Regions from separate parts of the Lysinibacillus sp. VIII_CA genome, predicted to be linked through region 2. Evidence: riboswitches for the same ligand, from Rfam matches in the RefSeq annotation. Region 2 holds a riboswitch; each other region holds the start of a gene.

The links. Region 2 has a riboswitch for lysine ahead of ACP3VS_RS16930 (transporter substrate-binding domain-containing protein). Riboswitches for the same ligand answer to the same signal wherever they lie in the genome.
Positions count from the first base shown of each region.
Region 1: it holds a riboswitch for lysine, as region 2 does, so the genes downstream of both, ACP3VS_RS22290 (amino acid permease) here and ACP3VS_RS16930 (transporter substrate-binding domain-containing protein) in region 2, are expected to answer to the same signal.
Region 3: it holds a riboswitch for lysine, as region 2 does, so the genes downstream of both, ACP3VS_RS04360 (aspartate kinase) here and ACP3VS_RS16930 (transporter substrate-binding domain-containing protein) in region 2, are expected to answer to the same signal.

Region 1 covers NZ_JBNFXM010000027.1:36,794-44,113, forward strand. The annotation lists gene ACP3VS_RS22275 (ABC transporter ATP-binding protein) at 1-367, opposite strand, end outside; gene ACP3VS_RS22280 (sensor histidine kinase) at 505-1,440, opposite strand; gene ACP3VS_RS22285 (response regulator transcription factor) at 1,446-2,138, opposite strand; gene ACP3VS_RS22290 (amino acid permease) at 2,300-3,763, opposite strand; lysine riboswitch at 3,846-4,022, opposite strand; gene ACP3VS_RS22295 (CynX/NimT family MFS transporter) at 4,174-5,406, shown strand; gene ACP3VS_RS22300 (hypothetical protein) at 5,465-5,986, opposite strand; gene ACP3VS_RS22305 (nitric oxide synthase oxygenase) at 6,052-7,098, opposite strand.
Region 2 covers NZ_JBNFXM010000014.1:42,371-49,690, reverse strand. The annotation lists gene ACP3VS_RS16940 (2-oxoglutarate dehydrogenase E1 component) at 1-1,575, shown strand, start outside; gene odhB (2-oxoglutarate dehydrogenase complex dihydrolipoyllysine-residue succinyltransferase) at 1,667-2,923, shown strand; lysine riboswitch at 3,221-3,407, shown strand; gene ACP3VS_RS16930 (transporter substrate-binding domain-containing protein) at 3,526-4,383, shown strand; gene ACP3VS_RS16925 (amino acid ABC transporter permease) at 4,553-5,278, shown strand; gene ACP3VS_RS16920 (amino acid ABC transporter ATP-binding protein) at 5,291-6,025, shown strand; gene ACP3VS_RS16915 (DUF6501 family protein) at 6,297-6,494, shown strand; gene ACP3VS_RS16910 (toxic anion resistance protein) at 6,541-7,320, opposite strand, start outside.
Region 3 covers NZ_JBNFXM010000002.1:225,745-233,064, forward strand. The annotation lists gene ACP3VS_RS04345 (amino acid permease) at 1-803, shown strand, start outside; gene trxA (thioredoxin) at 923-1,234, shown strand; gene uvrC (excinuclease ABC subunit UvrC) at 1,353-3,143, shown strand; lysine riboswitch at 3,239-3,417, shown strand; gene ACP3VS_RS04360 (aspartate kinase) at 3,549-4,775, shown strand; gene ACP3VS_RS04365 (YslB family protein) at 4,866-5,300, opposite strand; gene ACP3VS_RS04370 (succinate dehydrogenase cytochrome b558 subunit) at 5,573-6,181, shown strand; gene sdhA (succinate dehydrogenase flavoprotein subunit) at 6,249-7,320, shown strand, end outside.

The sequences.
Region 1 (7,320 bases), on a different contig from region 2:
TTAATTTTACAAGGTTAAGTACATGAGCTATTTCCTGCTTATTGTAATACCCCATATATTCGCAATGCAGTTCTAAAGTTTCTCTAGCCGTTAATTTTTCATAGAAAATAGGATATTCAATAATCGTTCCCATTCTTTTTAATATCTCATACGATTGATCGGTCAACCTCTCACCAAATATTTCAACATCTCCGCTTGTTGGCTTCGTCAAATTTGTTAGCATCTTCATCACTGTCGTTTTACCCGCTCCATTAGGGCCTAAAAAACCATAAATCTCCCCCTTCTTCACGTTCATATTGACAGCAGAAACCACTTCTTTTCCTTCGTACACTTTCGTAAGCTGGTTTGTTTTCACAATGTATGTCATGTCAATCTCTCCCTCAAATGTGGCTATTGTCATTATAAAAAATGAAGCTCTCTAATTTATTACTTGATTCTTACAAATTTCTTAAGCGCATAATAAAAGCCTGTAAAGCACCATAAAAGCTCTACAAGCATGTGATTTCAATACGTCATTCGTTTTAAAGCAATGGTAAAAATGGTCTTTTTATAGGGAATACTTGATAACTGGATGGAACCATCCATCATTTCCACTAATCGCTTTGTAATCGTTAAACCGAGGCCACTCCCCTGAAAGGATTTATTGCGAGAGTCCTCTAGCGTGTACATTCTCTCAAATACATTATCAATATGGTATTCATCAATTCCTTTACCACAATCCCATACATCTATATAAATACTCGTGTCATCATTTCTTATAGTTAAGCCCATTACATTGCCATCCGCTCCATAGGCAAGAGCATTGGATAAAAGATTGTTGAGAACCCTATTTAATGCTTCTTCATTGCCAAGGGCATACATAGGCGTTTCAGGAATTGTAATATTGATATCTAATCCCATCGACGTCACCATATCGTAAAATGATAATATATTTTTTCGGCTAATTTCACAAACATTGATTTTAGTGATTGGATAATCTGTATCTCCAGCCTCTAATTTGGCAAGATCAAAAAATGTATGAATGATTTTTAATACTTCTAATGTTTTAGCATGCACGCCTGCTAATAGTCTTTGGCGTTCTTCCTCACTAGCTGAGCCTTGGAGCTGAAGCATTTCAATATAGCCTAGCACAACCGTTAAGGGCGTTTTTAAATCATGTGAAATGTTGGCCAACATTTTTTTCATGGAATCTTCCATTTTCCGATGGGTCGCCTGAACTTTTTGGTGATAGTCCAGCCAAGCATTTATTGAAATAAGTAGCTGTTGAACTTGTGTATTGCTCGTAGTTACCAAAATTTTTTCGTTACTTTGTTCTTGAACGATGATTTGAAGTTTTTCATACATATATTGGACCGTCTGATTTTGTTCTTTTTTTGTTTTCCATTGAAAAATAACAATTCCTATAAGCACCAAAATGATAATGAATAGAATGATGATCATATCTGCTATCCTTCAAATTTGTAGCCAATTCCCCACAGGGTTTTAATGTACTGGGGGTTGGATGGATCATCTTCAATTTTTTCGCGTAGCCTTCGAATATGTACATTAATAATATTTTCATCACCATAATATGCATCTTTCCATATTAGCTGATAAATTTGCTCCTTCGTAAAAACTCGGTTTCGGTTTGTTACAAATAGCTTTAAGATGGCAAATTCCTTTGATGTTAGCTTTACTTCCAGTCCATTTTTATTTATAGAAAAATTAACAATATCTATCTTTAAATGGCCTATGACTACTACATCTTGTTTGTGATCTGTTTGGCCAGCGTATTTTGTTGCTCGTCTAATAACGGCCTTTACGCGAGCAGAGAATTCCAGCATAGAAAATGGCTTAGCAATATAATCATCTGCCCCTAATCCCAACCCAAGCGCTTTATCTACATCACTATCCTTTGCAGACAAAATGATGATTGGAAGTGCTGCCTGTTCTCGAATTACTTTTAAAACCTCTAATCCATTAAGCTTAGGAATCATAATATCTAGTATAACTAAATCAAAAGTTTGATTTAAACAATATTGTAATGCCTCTTCTCCATTATTTGCAGTGGTGACATCGAAGCCTTCCAATAATAAAAAATTCGCTACCATATCGCGAATAGCCTCATCATCTTCCACTAGTAAAATATGTTTTTGCATTTCCATGCACCTCTCCCTACCAGAAAGTCAAAAATCACACTTCCATATCTATAGTATATTACCATATATATGATATTGGTTTAGTAATAATTTTAAAGGTCTATATATAAAAAAGCTGTCCCATCAACCATCATACAACGGTTTATAGAACAGCTTTTCGTTTAATTTTCTACTTTTAAATCACAATCTTTAAGAGGAAGCATTTTTGTTTTATGTTTAATTTTGTACCCCAGCCATAGCAATAGGAACAGGGGAATACCGATATAAGAAACAAGGATACCATACCAATCGATTGTATCACCGATAAACGCTGTGTAATTCTGTCCAATTACAACAATCATACAAATCGTAAAGGCGAATAGTGGACCGAATGGGTATAGCTTTGCTTTATACGGTAATAGCTTTGGATCTAAGCCCTGAGCTTCGAAGGCACGACGGAAACGATAATGACTAAATGCAATACCTAGCCAAGCAATAAAACCTGACATCCCAGAGGCATTTAAAAGCCAAATATAAACGACCCCATCACCAAAGAATGACGCTAAAAACGCTACACAGCCTACAGCTAATGTTGCGATTAGTGCATAAATTGGAATGCCTCGACGACTTAACTTTGCAAAGAATTTAGGAGCATGACCATCCACTGCTAATTGCCATAGCATACGTGAAGATGCATACAATCCAGAATTACCTGCTGATAGCATAGCCGTTAAAATAATGGCATTCATTAAGGAAGCAGCAAAAGCAATACCTAAGCGATCAAAAACGAGTGTAAATGGGGATACAGCGATATCTTCCGATAATAAGCGCTCATCTGTAAATGGAATCAACATCCCGATAGCAGCAATGGCTAAAATATAAAATAAAATAATTCGCCAAAACACAGATTTTACTGCCTTCGGTATATTTTTTCCTGGATCATCTGTTTCACCTGCAGTAATCCCAAGTAGTTCTGTTCCTTGGAATGAAAATCCTGCCGCAAGGAAAATACCAAATGTTGCAAGGAAGCCTCCATGGAATGGCCCATCACTAATAAAGAAATTTGTAAAACCTACAGGTGCTTGTCCACCCAAAATACCAAAAATCATTAATAAGCTAATAATAATAAATACAATGACCGTAGCCACTTTAATCATCGCAAACCAATATTCACTTTCCCCATAGCTCTTTACAGACAATAAATTAAATGTCAGTACAATCACAATAAATAATACTGTCCAAAGTGCTGATGAGCTATTTGGGAACCAATATTTCATAATTAATGATACTGCCGCAATCTCTGCCGCAATCGTAATTGCCCAGTTATACCAGTAGTTCCAGCCCAGTGCAAAACCTAAAGCGGGATCTACAAATTTTGTCGCATACGTACTAAAAGATCCTGAGGACGGCATATAGGCAGCCATTTCACCTAAACTTGTCATTAAAAAATATACCATAATACCGATTAAGGCATAGGCAAGCAATGCGCCTCCCGGACCGGCTTGTGCAATAGCACCACCACTGGCCAAAAATAGCCCCGTACCAATTGTACCGCCTAAAGAAATCATTGTGATATGACGGCTTTTTAATTCTTTTTTCAGCTTCGGTGCTTTATGGCCGAGCTGATTGATTTTTATTTCACTCACGATATAGCTTCCTTCCTATTTATGAGGCAAAAAAATGCCATCACATGAACAATGTGATGGCTAAGTTAATCCTCAGTTTTTCCTAAATGATAGCTCAACACGTTGTACAAACGTGACAGTTCTGTTCCTTTCGGAGACAGCCCCAGCATGAGGTTTTCAAGTCCCCTCACACTTCGGCAATATTTCCTTTCAGCTAATCTCTTCAATGCTTGTCATTTCAATTAGCTTACTTATAAATATCGCGACCTCTACCTCAATACAAACATGAGGCATATAATTATTAAATTTATGATGTTTACTATATTAACATAAGACCTAAGACATTTCAATATAACTATAAAAGTTCTGTATTTTGTGAATTTTCCACTATTTTTAATAGTGTGATAAAGTGTTATAGTAGTTCAATTAGAATGGTTATAACAGGGGGAATTATTTTGAATTTAAATGATCATTCCTCCAGCTTCCCAAGTAGAAAAATTAGCTGGAAGGGAACAACTTTATTATTAGTTTTTGGCGTAATATTTATAGCATCTACATTACGCATGCCACTAACTGTTGTGGGTCCAATTGTATCCTTTATACGCGACGACCTTGGTATTTCCAATGTTCTAGCCGGGTTTCTTACAACTATACCATTGCTTGCTTTTGCCATCATATCACCGTTCGCACCAGTTGTAGCACGAAAACTTGGTCTTGAGCTAACCTTATTTTTATCCACTATTTTATTGGCCTTAGGTATTGTACTACGCTCCCTCGGTACAACAGGGTTACTTGTATTTGGTACAGTGCTCATTGGCGTAGCAATATCATTTGGAAATGTGTTGATTCCAGGATTATTAAAATTAAAATTTCCTTATCATGTAGGATTATTGATGGCATTTTTCACTATGTCGATGAACTTAACAGCGGGGCTTGGAGCTGGTATTAGTTATCCAATAGCTAATTCTTCACTAGGTTGGCAAGGGGCATTGGCTGTGGCGCTTATATTAGTCGTATTAACCATTTTAATCTGGATACCTCAATTGAAATTAAATAAGCCAAAACCAGCTACTACCTCCAAAAAAACAGGTAAACCTCTTTGGAAATCACCTGTTACATGGGCAGTAACAGGTGCAATGGGGTTACAATCTTTATTATTTTATACAACAGCAGCTTGGATTCCTGAAATTTATATTGCGCAGGGATTGGCTCCTGATAAAGCTGGTTGGATGTTTTCTATTATGCAATTTTCACAAGTTCCCATGGCATTGGTTGTCCCTATTATTGCCGGTAAAATGACTTCACAGAGACCACTTGTCCTCATGTTTACATCGTTCTATTTAGTAGGATTTGTCGGCGTTGTGATGGAGTGGACAACTATGGGGATATTATGGATGATTCTTCTAGGTTTAGCAGGTGGGGCTTCATTCGCATTAGCAATGATGTTCTTCACACTCCGTACGCGTACAGCATTTGAAGCCGCTGATCTATCAGGATTTGCACAATCATTAGGCTATTTATTCGCTGCCATTGGTCCAATTCTTTTCGGATACCTACATGATCTGTTTGGTGGTTGGAATATTGCAGGTTGGCTCTTTGTTGTTGTAGCTATGACACTCTTCTTATGCTCCATGCGAGCATCTAAAGATGAATATGTCCATTAGATTTAAGCAGATGGGGAAGCTGAACCATCTGCTTTTTGTCTATAACAATTCCTTTTTTCTAATGTTTTAGTAAGGCTAGTAGTTCCGAAAGTTCCTCTGTTGCGCTCTTGATATATGCCTTAATAGTAGTAAAAACAGGGATCGCCTCTTGAAGGAGTAAAAAACTAAAATAATAATAGCCTAAAAAAGCTTCTGGCTCATAACCTCTAGGTGGATCTCCCTCCCACTCCAGCTCATCATCATCTTCATTTTCTATCCATAAATATTTCGTATCCAATAGCTCCTGCATCGTTGAAACGTTATGTGTTGAATCTTGATAATCCTCAGTTATTGCATGAGCCACAGCTAAATAAAGCTTTATTTCTGCTAAGGAGACTTCCTCTACATTTTTACTTGAGAGCTTTTTTAAAAGAATAAGTAAAACCCATGGCGTCACCTGCCAAAGTGTTCCTTGATGTTCGATTAGTTCTGTCAGCTCTTGATATTGTTCTTGTTCAATTAAACGAGGAATGTCTGTTCCTCTGCCATAAGGTGTCGTCAATTGTTGCCAAGGGATATTCGAAATATTTTGGTTCAACATCTTGAATTGCCCCTCCCCCAAAACGGTACTTAGAAGCTGTTGGTTTTAAAACAACTCCTTTCAAGTTAATAACATGGTTTTTGATAAAAATAATTGGGCGTATGATAAGTATTTATATAAGGTTTATGGAATATATGAGTGGTCGCAGGGGAAAGTGGTGGGATTAACCATGTCCAGTTACCCGTAATTTCTCGCCCTGCCGATTTCTCAGCTTCCTCAAATAATTTAAACTGCTGAGCAGCAGTATGATGATCTACAATGCTCACACCGTCCTCTTTAAAAGAATGAAGAACAGCAATATTGAGCTCCACTAATGCACGATCACGCCATAGAGAGGCTTGTTTAGTAGTATCCAAATTAAATATGTCCGCAATAGCTGGCAGCATATTATAGCGGTCATGATCGGCTAAATTGCGTGCACCAATTTCAGTTCCCATATACCAGCCATTAAATGGAGCCGCTTGAAAATCAATGCCAGCCATTTGAAAACGCATACTCGAAATAATAGGAACAGCATACCATTTTAACTCTAATTCCTCCACAGCTTCCGATTCTGGATGACGTATTGGAACCTCTAAAATATACTCTGTAGGAATTGTAAATAGCTGTGGAGCATGTCCATCTACCTGTATGACTAGTGGTAACACATCAAAGGGTGTACGCTCGCCTTTCCAGCCCATAGATTCACATACTTTTGTAAAAGTGATAGAATGTGCATCCCCAATGATGCCTTCTTCTGTTTCATAGCCTGCGTAACGAATTAGCTGATGATTCCAAATCCGTACTCTATCATTTGCAAACACTGTTATAGTTGGACGGATTTTCCCCTGATTTGTGGCATACTCTATATGCTCTAGTAACTTTTGAAAAATGCTCTGTTCATCTAAAACTTCTCTTGCATCTACTACATGCAACGATTGCCAAAACAACCGTCCAATACATTTATTGCTATTACGCCATGCAGCTCGTGCACCAAAAACTAGCTCTTCTGTTGTAGGCTTATATTCCCCTGCTCTTTTAATCTGTTGTAATCTATGTTCTAACCAAAGTTCGGATTCATTTTGTTCTTGCTGGTATTGATTTAAAAAACATTGTATCTCCTGTATATTCATATTGATTCCTCCACTTATCCCCATATTAGAGGAACAAGGCAATAAGCACCATGAAAATAGCTAGTGAAAAAACATACATATTTCATATATGAAATAGTTTGTTCAAATTTAACATGAAACAATGTTCCCGTAGTGATTGAAATGGAATTGTAACGCTTCCTATAGCAAGCCTATAGAAAGAGAGGGATTATTAGAAGGAAAGGATTTAGACCTAACATTAAA
Region 2 (7,320 bases):
GTACCAGTAGTTCATGTGAATGCAGATAGTCCAGAAGCAGTGGCTCAAGTAGGTCGCTTTGCAGCTAACTATCGTCAAAAATTTGGTAAAGATATTGTTGTTGATTTAGTTGGTTACCGCCGTCACGGTCATAACGAAACAGATGATCCAACGGTTACAAACCCAGAAACATATAAATTAGTTTCTAAGCACGAAACTGTTCGTGCGTTATATGGTGCAGCATTAGTAGCAGAAGGTCTTGTATCAACTGAAGATGTAGCAGCATTAGATACAGCTATCTATGCAGAAATGCAAGCTGCTTACGATCATGTAAAAGAAATGGCTTCAAAAGATGAGCATCATCAATTAGAAATGCCAGAAGAATTAAAAGTAGAGTTCCCACAAATTGATACAGCAGTTGGTGCAGAACGTTTAGGTAAAATCAACGAAGAGCTTCTAGTGTTTGAAGAAAACTTCGAGCCACAGAAAAAGCTTGGAAAAATTTTAGAAAAACGTCGTGATGCATTTGCATCTGCAAAAATCGATTGGGGTCATGCGGAAACTTTAGCATATGCAACAATTATCCAAGATGGCACACCAGTACGTTTCACAGGTCAAGATGCTCAACGTGGTACTTTCTCACAACGTCACTTAGTGCTTCACGATAAAAACAATGGTAATGTCTTTACACCACTTCATCATATTTCTGGTGCAAGTGCATCCTTTACAGTACACAACTCACCACTGACTGAAGCAGGGGTAGTTGGCTTTGAGTATGGTTACAATCTAGAAAATGGCCATGTATTAACAGTTTGGGAAGCACAATTTGGTGACTTTGCGAATATGGCACAAGTAATGTTTGATAACTTCATTTCAGGGGCACGCTCTAAATGGGGTCAAAAATCTGGCATGGTGATTCTATTACCACATGGTTATGAAGGCCAAGGTCCAGAGCACTCTTCAAGCCGTATGGAACGTTATTTACAAATGTCAGCAGAAAATAACTGGTTTGTAGCAAACTGTTCAAATGCAGGTAACTACTACCACTTATTACGCCGCCAAGCAGCGTTATTAGGTACTGAAGGTGTTCGTCCACTTGTGGTTGTATCACCAAAATCATTATTGCGTCATCCATTAGCAGCAGCTAATGCTGAGCAATTAGCAGATGGTTCATTCCAAGAAGTGATTGAACAACCTGGCTTAGGTACAAAAACGGATGCTGTAGAGCGTATCGTATTAGGTACTGGTAAAGTGATGATCGACTTAGCAGATCGCGTGAAAGATGGAGAAGGTTTCGATCACTTACACATTGTTCGTGTAGAACAACTTTACCCATTCCCAAAAGAGCAAGTTGCTGGTATTATTGCTAAGTATCCTAATGCTAAAGAAATCGTATGGGTACAAGAAGAACCTAAAAACCAAGGCTCATGGAATTATGCACTAGAAACATTATATGAACTTGCAGAAGGTAAAAAGCTTCGCTATGTAGGTCGTCCTGCAATGAGCTCAACTTCTGAAGGAGATGCAGATTCTCATAAAGCAGCTCAATCATCACTTATTGAAGAAGCAGTTGCTGAGCCAGTAAAGGTTAAATAATCACATATAAATATTGATAGCTGGGCTACTTGCCCATAAGCAGTAGCCCTTTTATGTGCATCATGCACGTTAATCAAAGGAGGAAATGAAAGTGGCTGAAATTAAAGTCCCTGAATTAGCAGAATCGATTACAGAAGGTAGTATCGCACAGTGGGTAAAAAAAGTGGGCGATCGCGTTGAAAAAGGTGAATTCATCGTTGAACTTGAAACAGATAAAGTAAACGCTGAAATCATTTCTGAAGAAGCAGGTGTATTAACACAAATTTTAGCTGAAGAAGGCGATACTGTACTAGTTGGTCAAGTTATCGCAATTGTAGAAGCAGGCGAAGGCGCAGCAGCTGCACCAGTAGCGGCAGCACCAGCTGAAGCAGCTCCAGCTCCAGCAGCGCCACAAGCGGCACCTGCAGCACCAGTAGCAGCAGCTCCTGTAGTAGAAGAAACTTCTGGTGAGCGTGTCATCGCATCTCCAGCGGCACGTCGACTTGCACGTGAAAAAGGTATTGACCTTGCAGCGGTATCACCAGTAGATCCACAAGGCCGTGTACGTGTACAAGATGTAGCGGCACATGGTACAGCACCAGTAGTAGCAGCACCTACACCAGTAGCAACTACAGGTGGCCCAGTTGTATTCACACCAGTAGCTAATTCTGACCGTGTAACGATTGAAAAAATGAGCCGTCGTCGTCAAACAATTGCAAAACGTTTATTAGAAGTTAAACAATCAACAGCAATGTTAACAACATTCAACGAAATTGACATGACAAACATCATGGCACTTCGTAAACGTAAACAAGAAGAGTTTGTGAAAGCAAACGACATCAAACTTGGTTTCATGTCATTCTTCACTAAAGCTGTTGTTGCAGCACTGAAAAAATACCCATACGTAAACGCTCAAATCTCTGGCGATGAAATTCATTTAAATAACTTCTTTGATATCGGTATTGCAGTATCAACTGAAGAAGGTTTAGTAGTACCAGTTGTACGCGATGCGAATAGCAAAAACTTTGCAGAAATCGAAAAAGATATCGCTAACTTAGCGACAAAAGCTCGTGATAAAAAATTAGGCTTAAATGACATGGCTGGTGGATCATTCACAATCACAAATGGTGGTGTATTCGGTTCATTAATGTCAACACCAATTATGAACGGTACGCAAGCTGGTATTTTAGGTATGCACTCCATTGTAAACCGTCCGGTTGCAGTAAATGGTGAAGTTCAAATCCGTCCAATGATGTATGTAGCACTTTCTTACGATCACCGTATCATCGATGGAAAAGATTCTGTAGGATTCTTAAAAACAGTTAAAGAGTTAATCGAAAATCCTGAAGATTTATTATTAAATTCATAATTCCTTTAAACCCTGCAAACTTTGCAGGGTTTTTTCTTGGCTTCTGTATCACTAAAGTCATTAGTAATTTTGATAATCCAAAACTATTTACTTAGTATAAAAAGAATAGGTAGTAAAAATATGTTGTTTTCCAGCAGATATATGGATAAAAATACGTAGATTAATAATGGATAGGGCAAGCATAATACCCTAATATTGTCATTAGTCAGAAAAATGATAAAACTCTCTTGACGTACATACTAGTTTTATAGTAGTATCTAAATATCAATTAAATAAACAAACCTCACTAACAAACATCAGTGAGGTAGAGGCGCGGTATTTATTAGTTCATTGTTGAGTACAAGCAAACAAAGACGCAATGAAGAAGGAAATATCGCCGAAGTATAAAAGGAGCTCGTACTTTTATGCTGGGTCTGCAGTGAATAAGTGCAGGACTGTCCTAGTAAATTCATTTCCAGGTTTACTAGGTTGTGCTATCTCGGAAACATGGAATACTAGTGAGGATTTGGGCAACTGTCATAAAAGGTAAGACCTAAGTTCACAAAACTTAGGTCTTTTTTCGTACAGTTGTCTTATTTTTTTACAGAAAAGGGGAGTTTTTCATGAAAAGAAAATGGTTGTTAGTAATGATCTCTATCATGACGGCAATTGTGCTAGCTGCATGTGGCACTAGTGACAAAAAAGAAAGTAGTTCAGGTGATGCTGGCGCAGATAAAGAAGAAGGCGGCGGTGAATTCCGAATTGGAATGGAGGCGGGCTACCCACCATTCAACTGGACACAGCAAAACGATGCAAATGGAGCAGTAAAAATTGCAGATAACGCAGAGTATGCAGGTGGCTATGATGTACAAATGGCGAAAAAAATCGCTGAAGGTTTAGGCAAAGAATTAGTGATCGTCAAATTGGAATGGGACGGCTTAGTACCAGCGCTACAATCTAATAAAATTGATGCAATCATCGCGGGAATGTCGCCAACAGAAGAACGTAAGAAAACAATTGATTTTACTGAAAACTACTATACTTCTGATTTTGTAATGGTTATTAAAAAAGGTAGTAAATATGAAGGTGTCAAATCAATCCAAGATTTCTCTGGCGCAAAAATTACATCACAACTGAATACTTCCAACTACAATGTGATTGATCAAATTAAAGGTGTCAATAAACAAACAGCAATGGAAAGCTTCCCAGCGATGCGTGTAGCTTTAGAGGCAGGCAAAATTGATGGATATGTAGCCGAACGTCCTGAAGGAATTTCTGCGGCAGCTGCCAACGATAAATTCACATACGTAGCATTTGAAGAAGGCTTTGATACAGATCTTTCAAATACTTCGATTGCTGTAGGCTTACGTAAAGATGATGCTAATCTAGAAAAAATCAATGAAATCCTAAAAGGTATTTCTGAAGATGATCGTCAAGCGATAATGGAAGAAGCTATTTCTCAGCAACCAGCAGCACAATAAAAAAATGGCACGGACTAGTTGCTAGTCCGTGCACTATCATTTCATCATTATTAAAATGAGAACCTCTCTACATAATGATAATGTCCTAGCGAAATAAATCATAGACTAGTAGAAAAAGCTAGGGCACGAAAAAGATAGCAAGCAACATGACATTGTAAGGAGGAACATCATGAGTCTTGAATGGATACTTTCAATTATTGAAAACAACTGGCAAATGTTTTTACGAGGTGCGTATTATACGTTACTGATTTCGACTATAAGTACAATTATTGGTGCATTTATCGGATTTTTCATCGGAATTATGCATACGATTCCAGTTCGTAAAAAAGGTGTGAAATTTTATAGCTTAAAGCTTATTAATTTTATACTCACATGCTATGTTGAATTTTTCCGTGGTACACCAATGATTGTACAGGCTATGGTTGTCTACTATGGATTAGATATCGCATTTGGCATAGACATGCACTTTATTACAGCGGGGATTTTAGTCGTTTCACTTAATACAGGTGCCTATATGGCAGAAATTGTCCGAGGTGGTATCGTATCGATTGATAATGGTCAATATGAGGCAGCATCAGCTATCGGTATGAATCACTTCCAAATCATGCTTCACGTAGTCCTACCACAAGTAGCACGAAACGTACTGCCTGCGACAGGCAACCAATTAATTATGAATATTAAAGATACAGCTGTACTAAACGTTATTGGAGTAACAGAATTATTCTTCCAAACAAAATCAATCTCCGGTAACAACTTCCGTTATTTTGAATCGTTCTTTGTAGCTTGTATTCTTTATTTCATAATGACATTCACTGCATCACGAATCCTTCTCTATGTTGAAAAACGTTTAGATGGACCAGATGCCTATCAAAAAGAACAAAAAGAAGCAATATAGGGGGACGCACAAATGGCAGTCATTAAAATTGAACATTTAAGTAAATCATTTGGACGTAACCAAGTGTTAAAAGATGTTAATTTTCAAGTGGAAAAAGGAGAAGTTGTTTGCTTAATAGGCTCCTCTGGTTCAGGCAAATCCACTTTACTTCGTTGCATTAATTTATTAGAAACACCAAGTGGTGGGCAAATTATTTATCAAGGGGAAGACATCCTAGATGAAAAACACAATATCCAAGAATATCGAACACATTTAGGGATGGTATTCCAGCAATTCAATTTATTTAACAACCACAATGTTTTAAATAATTGTACGGTGGGGCAAATAAAAGTTTTAAAACGCTCGAAGAAGGAAGCAGAGGAAACAGCGCTTAAATATTTGAACATTGTTGGTATGGAACAATATGTAAACGCAAAGCCTCGACAGCTTTCAGGGGGGCAAAAGCAACGCGTAGCCATTGCCAGAGCATTATCCATGAATCCTGAAGTGATGCTTTTTGACGAACCTACATCAGCACTAGACCCTGAGATGGTAGGGGAGGTATTAAAAGTGATGCGTCAATTAGCTGATGCAGGCAATACGATGCTGATTGTAACGCATGAGATGGAGTTTGCCAAAGAGGTAGCAGATCGCGTAGTCTTTATGGATAAAGGTGTAATTGTCGAAGAGGGCCCACCATCACAGGTATTAATAAACCCTCAGCATGATCGGACGAAAGAGTTTTTAAAACGAACATTAAAGCAGTAGGACCTCATCAAAAAAAGTGAGTCCTATAATAGAGACTCACTTACTTTCTGGAATTCCATTCTGCATAAAGGACAAAGCAGATTACGAATGCTATTGCAATAATAAAAAACCATTGTGGTACACCGCCAAAGCTCATCATAACACCTCAAATGTAAAATTATTTTTGGATAGATTAGGTATTGTATTTCTTTTTTCTCCACAAAAGCCTAAAAATATTATAAAATAGGCATTAGACATTAGCTTTATGCTAGTAAAGAGAGGTAGAGAGAATATGTTACATTTAAAATGGAAAGATGCGCCAACATTACGAACAGTGACTTGCAAACATACCAATGCATCAAAATACCTAGTATCAAATGTTTTAACAGTAGGAAAAGAATATGAAGTAAAAAATGAAACAGAAGAGTTCATTTTTATCATTGATAACACTGGCAACGTCGGTGGCTACTATAAAGATTATTTTGCATAAAAAGAAGATAGGGTGGTTCAGATCATTTACTGAGCCACCCTTTTTTTCATGAATCCCTCTGATAGCCTCTTATATCCGTCGTATTTTGCAACTGTTGCTTTTCCTGTTCCGTCGCCGTATGTAAGGCGAACACATCTTTTATAGCTGTTTGTAGCTCATATTGCGTTTCCTTAAATTTCGATACTTGCTGTTCGAATGAAGGTCTTGCAAAACGATCCTGTGTCTGTGATAATCGTTCCTCAAGCTGTGCATAATGATGATCCATATGCATGGATAGCATCATTGCTAGTTGATTTTTCCATAAAGGAATTAATGTGACAATGGAAAACTCAATTTTTTCAGCTAATGTTTGATTCGCTTGTTGTATCATACGAATTTGTGGTGCCGTTTGTAGGGCTACTTGTTGAGAAACCTGTAAATCATAAATACGTTGGTCCAGCCTCTCAATTTGTGCAGCGAAATCATTTAGTTGTTGAATGGCAAGAGGCTGTTTATTTGCTTGGACACTTGTTATTTTTGTAGGAAGCTCCACCTCAATGGCCTGCTGCTTTTTCATTTGACCAGCTGCAATCGCAGTAGCTAGTTCCTCGAAAAATCCTCGATTATGTGTATAAAGTGCTTCTAAGTTCTCTACATCCCGAATTAGTTGGAGCTGAGCACGTTCCAATTGCACCCCGATACGTTCCACCTGAATACTAATACGCTCAAATTCTGTTAGCGTTTGTTTCACAGTAGGCTCTGTTTTACCACCAAATATTTTTTTGAAAAAGGTTTGTTTTTTTGGCTCTAAAGCTGTCGGGTCTACGCGATCTAAGGTTTGCATTAA
Region 3 (7,320 bases), on a different contig from region 2:
GTTTTTCTAACTTAACCTCGCACGGCGGTTTTTTCCCAAATGGATCAATGGGATTAATTGCAGCTATGCTTGTGGTGATCTATTCCTATGGTGGAACTGAAATCATTGGGATTACATTAGCTGAAACAAAAAATCCTGAAAAGGTAGTACCAAAAGCTGTGCGCAGTACATTAGTACGGATTGTTACTTTCTATTTACTGCCATTCTTTATTATCGTTAGTTTGATTCCTTGGAATGAAGTGAATGGAGTACCAGAAAGTCCATTTGTAATGGTATTTAAAATGATCGGAATTCCTGGTGCGGATCATATAATGAATGCTGTAGTGTTACTTGCTATTATTTCTTCTATGAATTCGGGCCTTTATGGTTCGTCACGTGTACTTTATACACAAGCAGTAGACGGGCGTGTTCCTAAAATTTTTGCTCAATTATCCAAAAGAAATGTTCCCGTATATGCGATTTTGATGTGTACATTAGCGTTATATTTAGGTGTCATCGTTTCGTTATATGCTGGAAGCAAGACATTTGATTTTCTGATGGGATCACTTGGATATACTGTGCTATTTATTTGGTTAATTATTGCCATAGCTCATCTGAAATCAAGAAAAAAACAATCAGCAAACTCAAGTGTGTATGAAGTGAAATGGTACCCTTATACTACATGGATTGCGATTATTGCACTGAGTACGATCTTAATTGGTATTATTTTTACCACTTCAATAATCGTGACGGGTATTACATTAGCCATCTACATTTTTATTACGTTAACTTATTTATGGAAAGGCCGTTATCAACAAAATTAATCGGTACGTTTAATTTTCGACAAGGATTTTCATAAAAAATACATTACAGGCAGATTGTTCGCTCAAGTGAATTTATCCATGCTATACTACAATCATAGTAAGTTTAAGGAGGATTTCAAATGGCAATTGTACATGCAACAGATGCTACGTTCCAAAGTGATATTAAAGAAGGGTTAGTATTAGTGGACTTTTGGGCTGCTTGGTGCGGACCTTGTAAAATGATCGGGCCAGTTCTTGAGGAAATGGATGCTGCAGGTAGCGCGGCTAAAATTGTAAAAGTTGACGTAGATAATAACCAAGGTACTGCAGCTGAGTATCAAATCATGTCAATCCCATCATTATTATTATTTAAAGATGGAGAATTAGTTGACAAAACTGTAGGCTTCCAACCAAAAGAAGCTTTAGAAGCATTTATCGCAAAACATGCGTAATGAATGAAGTTCACAAAAGCCGGACCATCAATTGATGTGTTCGGCTTTTTTTCGTTATATACTATAGAAAGATAAAATGATTTATTGAGGGGAATTTTAAGTAGGAGGCAGGTAGGTAATGAACGATTTAATCAAGCGTAAACTGGATATTCTACCAGATCAGCCTGGCTGCTATTTGATGAAGGATCGACAGGGGACCATTATATATGTCGGGAAAGCGAAGGTACTGAAAAATCGTGTCCGTTCATACTTTACAGGAACACATGAAGGTAAAACGCAAAGACTTGTAAGCGAAATAGAAGATTTTGAGTATATCGTGACATCATCAAATATAGAAGCACTTATTTTAGAGCTGAATCTCATTAAACTGCATGACCCAAAATACAATGTCATGTTGACCGATGATAAGACGTATCCGTATTTAAAAATTACGAATGAAAAACATCCTCGTCTAATTACGACACGTAAAGTAAAAAAGGACAAAGCTAAATATTTTGGACCGTATCCTAATGCCTATGCGGCAAGTGAAACAAAGAAGCTGTTGGATCGCTTATATCCACTACGAAAATGTGTGCAACTACCTTCAAAAGTTTGTTTGTATTATCATATGGGCCAATGTATAGCACCATGTGTGAAAGAAATTGAAGGTCACGTTTATCAGGAAATGATTGAGGATATGACGAAGTTTCTTAACGGTGGAGTTGAGGCAGTCAAAAAGGAGCTTGAAGTAAAAATGCTTGCGGCTGCTGAAAACTTGGAGTTTGAACGAGCTAAGGAGTTTCGTGATCAAATTGCTCATATAGATACGGTTATGCAAAAGCAAAAAATAGTATCAAGTGATACGACCAACCGCGATGTCTTTGGCTATGCTGTGGAAAAAGGATGGATGTGTGTACAGGTTTTCTTCGTTCGCCAAGGGAAGCTGATCGAACGGGATGTTTCTATTTTCCCCATCTATCAAGATCCAGAGGAAGAGTTCCTAACCTTTGTAGGACGGTTTTATGAAAAACCAGAACATATTAAGCCAAAAGAAGTCTTTATTCCACAAGCAATTGATGGTGCGATTTTAACGGAATTATTAGGCATTAAAGTTCTTACACCAAAAAGAGGTCAAAAGAAGGAGTTGGTGGATTTAGCGACGAAAAATGCTGAAATTGCAGTTGCCGCTAAATTCCAGCTTATCGAACGGCAGGAAGAACGTACTATTGGTGCATGTGAGGCACTAGGCGATGCAATGGGTATAACGACACCATTACGAATTGAAGCTTTTGATAATAGTCATATGCATGGAACGGACGCAGTATCTGCAATGGTTGTTTTCATTGATGGCAAGCCTGCCAAAAAGGAATATCGCAAATATAAAACTCGGACAGCAGCTAAGCATGATGATTATGGTGCTATGCAAGAGGTCATTCGCCGGCGCTATATTCGTGTTTTGAAGGAAGGTCTTCCACTACCAGACTTAGTGCTAATAGATGGTGGTAAAGGTCAAATGGAAGTAGCACGAGAAGTATTAGAGGATGAGCTAGGACTTGTTATACCTATTGCTGGTTTAGCAAAGGATGACAAGCATAATACATCGCAACTATTGTTTGGTGATCCGCCCGAGGTCATTGCCTTAAAACGTACAAGTGACGGTTTTTATTTATTACAACGAATTCAAGATGAAGTCCACCGTTTTGCGATTACCTTTTTACGTCAACAGCATGAAAAGCATGCTATCCAATCTGTGCTGGATCAAATTGAGGGTGTCGGTCCAAAACGAAAACAGCAGCTACTTAAACACTTTGGGTCCGTTAAGAAAATACGTGAGGCTAGTGAGCTGGCTTTACAGGAAGCCGGGATGCCAGCTAATTTAGCAAGTCATATTTATGCCTATTTTCAGCAGGAGTCATTGTCAAAGGAATAGACATATGCTAAGGTTATAAATAACATTGTTGTCCAATGTTAACAGCCCACTTGTTTTAATGAGGGCGAACATAAATTTAATACATTCACTTTTAAGGTGATGATAGAGGTGCAAGATTCAAAAGTAGCGCAATAGAGGATGAACAAATCCTAAGACATTGCGTGAAAGGGGAGCTTGCCGAAGTACAGTAATGTTGTTTCCACTGTTGTACTGGTTTTGCATTTAAGAAATGTAAGACTGTCGATTCTACAAGTTTCGGAGAGCTATCACACATGCGCAAGTTTCATTTATTGTACATGTTAGAGGCAGCTTTCACGTTTTGTGAAGGCTGCCTTTTAGTTTTCTAGAGGCTGTTTTACACCTTATATTAGGTGAATTACCAGACTGGAAAGGAGAACAAAAGAAATGTCTAGAATAGTGATGAAATTTGGAGGGGCTGCATTAGCATCACCCGAACAAATTCAAGAGGCTGTACGAAAAGCGATTGCTGAAAAAGATAGAGGTTTCGATGTGGTAGTAGTAGTAGCTGCAATGAGACAAACGATACAAGACGTGAAAATGAGCGTACTTCATTTCACAGATGATGTGTCAAAACGTGAATTAGATGCAGTTGTGTCTTCATGCTCTCAGCTATCAAGCTCAGTCTTTGCCATTGCGTTACAAGAAGCTGGCTATAATGCGGTGTCATTAACAGGCTGGCAGGCTGGTATTTACACGGATCATATGTATAGTCATGCACGGATAGATCATATCGATGTTAGTCGTATCGAAGAACATTTAATGCAAGGACAAATCGTCGTTATTGCTGGAGATCAAGGCATTGACAATGACCACAATATAACAACGCTTGGGAAAGGTGGGACCGAAACGACAGCCGTCGCACTTGCTGTTGCATTAGATGCCGAGCGGACAGACATATACACGAATGTTGACGGTGTGTATACAGCAGATCCACGCTTTGTTGTACAGGCACAAAAACTACAGGAAATTTCCTATGATGAAATGTTAGAGATAGCTCATTTAGGATCACAGGTCATACATCCACGTGCAGTTGAGTTAGCTAAAAAGTTTCAAATACCAGTTATCATACGCTCTAGTTTAGTGGAGTCAGTAGGTACTTTATTGAAGGAGGAAGTAGAGATGGAGAAAAATTTAATAGTTCGTGGTGTTGCCTTTGAATCAGATGTTATTCGTTTAACAATTGGCTATGATGCATATTCGGGTGCTTCATTAGCGGATATATTTTCAACTCTTGCTGAAAATCGCATCAACGTGGATATTATTGTTCAAGCCATTATTGATGGATTAAAACCAACTGTGTCCTTTTCAATTTTGAAAGAAGAATTTGCGGAAGCATTACGTGTTTTAGAGGACAGTAAAGTATCGCTTGGCTTTAGCTTTGCTGATTTCGAAATTGGATTAGCAAAAGTTTCTATTGTTGGCTCTGGTATGGTTTCTAATCCAGGTGTCGCTGCCCGTATGTTCGACCGGTTACGTCGTGAAAATATCCCTGTGAAGATGGTCAGCACCTCGGAAATTAAAGTGTCTGTTGTAGTTCCGCAGGATGAAATGATTCGTGCGGCAAATGCATTACATGATGAATTTAATTTAGAGCAGGCTCTTTACATATAATAATAGAAGAAACAGCATTTTCTGTCATTGTCCGAAATAAAAGGAAGGATTGTCATCCCGTTTATTGATTGGGGAGACAATCCTTTTTTGTTACTCTGTTGGGATCGTATGCATGATCCGTTCCTTTACGTCCCATTTGACTGTAAACATAACGTAATGTTGCTTTTCACGTTTTTCATCATAGCATTCTGTTAAATAGCCTTTAGCTAGCTGAATTTGTTCAGCTATAAATCCTGCCTCAAGTCTAAAGCTACGTTGTTTGATTTGTAATATTTCAGGGTCGTTTGTCAACTGGAAAATGCGTCCGTCTTTCGATTCTTTCATGAGCTCTAATGTACCCCAACAGGCATCTGCGAAAAATGCGATAAGTTCGTCTTGACTTTTACATGGAAACTTACGCGCAAGCTCTTTGCCTGCCCAATAAAGGACATCATTCTCATGTTTACCGAGTATAGAAGATAGAATATGATCGCGAATGATCTCATAACCAAAGGAAGAGATTGTAGGAGATGGAGTGTTTAACATTGTTATCCTTCTTTCTTAGAATTTTCTTAAAATTTAACGTTAATAAAGTAATGGTAGATTTTTCGAGAAAAAACGACGCATTATGCACTAGATTAGTTCTTTAATAAGCTCTATGAAAAACTTCGAGTTGCCTTGACGCTCGTAGCTCTTGAGAGTACAATAAACATGTCATAATATTGTACCATGATGAAATACACAGTCAATGAAGTATCATTTACAAAATGATGACTTCTTTTGTTGTGCTATTTTAAGTACTAAGGGGGGTAACAGTCTTGTCGAAAGATCGAGAGTTTTTATGGCGTCGCTTACATTCTCTACTTGGGATCATTCCAGTAGGTCTGTTTTTAACGATGCACCTGTTCATTAACTTTACAGCAACAGGCGGGGCAGATAGTTATAACGATGCTACCGCAGTAATGGAGAAGATTCCATTCCTTATCCTTGTTGAATGGATTGTCATCTATATTCCATTGATGTTCCATGCATTTTATGGAGTGTTCATTGCATTCACTGCTACACCAAACACAGGACGTTTCAGCACATACCGTAACTGGATGTTCTCATTACAACGTTTCACAGGTGTATTCCTAGTGATTTTCATTGCATGGCATATTTTCCAAACTCGTATTCAAAAAGCACTTGGCACACACGTTGATTACGACATGATGGCGAATATCGTTGCTAATCCATTCATGCTTGGATTCTACATTGTTGGTATTTTATCAGCAACTTTCCACTTATCTAACGGTTTATGGGCATTCCTAGTAAGCTGGGGTATTACACAATCTCCACAGGCTCAAAAGATTGCTACTTACGTAACAAACATCATTTTCGTAATTCTAAGTGTAGTTGGTATTGCTGCTATTTTAGCTTTTGTATAATTCCATAGAAAGCTACGATAGAGCAAATGCAATCAATGCAATTTTTTAAGAGGAGTGAGAAATAATCATGGCGAAAAGCAAAATAATTGTTGTCGGCGGTGGTCTTGCCGGTCTGATGGCAACGATTAAAGCAGCTGAAGTTGGTACTGAAGTTGATTTATTCTCATTAGTTCCTGTAAAACGCTCACACTCTGTTTGTGCGCAGGGCGGAATTAATGGTGCGGTAAATACTAAAGGTGAAGGGGATTCTCCATGGATCCACTTTGATGATACAGTATATGGTGGTGACTTCTTAGCGAACCAACCACCAGTTAAGGGTATGTGTGATGCAGCCCCTGGGATTATCCATTTAATGGACCGTATGGGTGTTATGTTCAACCGTACACCAGAAGGATTATTAGATTTCCGTCGTTTTGGTGGTACTTTAATGCACCGTACAGCTTTCTCTGGTGCAACAACTGGTCAACAATTACTATATGCGCTTGATGAGCAAGTTCGTTCTCATGAAGTAGCTGGTTTAGTAAATAAATATGAGCACTGGGAATTCCTTGGTGTTATTATCGATGAAGACGGCGTGTGCCGTGGTATCGTAGCGCAAGATATGCGTACAGAAGAAATTAAATCGTTCCGTGCAGACGCTGTTATTATGGCGACTGGTGGCCCTGGTATTATTTTCGGTAAAACAACAAACTCTGTTATTAACACAGGTTCTGCTGCTTCTATCGTTTACCAACAAGGTGCTTCATATGCGAATGGTGAGTTCATCCAAATTCACCCAACAGCGATTCCTGGAGATGACAAAAACCGTCTAATGTCAGAATCAGCTCGTGGTGAAGGTGGTCGTATTTGGACTTATAAAGACGGTAAACCTTGGTACTTCTTAGAAGAGAAATACCCAGCTTATGGTAACTTAGTACCACGTGATATTGCAACACGTGAAATTTTCGACGTTTGTGTAAACCAAAAACTTGGTATCAATGGCGAAAACATGGTATACCTAGATCTTTCACATAAAGATCCACATGAGTTAGACGTTAAACTTGGTGGTATCATTGAAATCTACGAAAAATTCGTAGGAGATGACCCACGTAAATTACCTATGAAGATTTTCCCAGCAGTTCACTATTCAATGGGTGGAT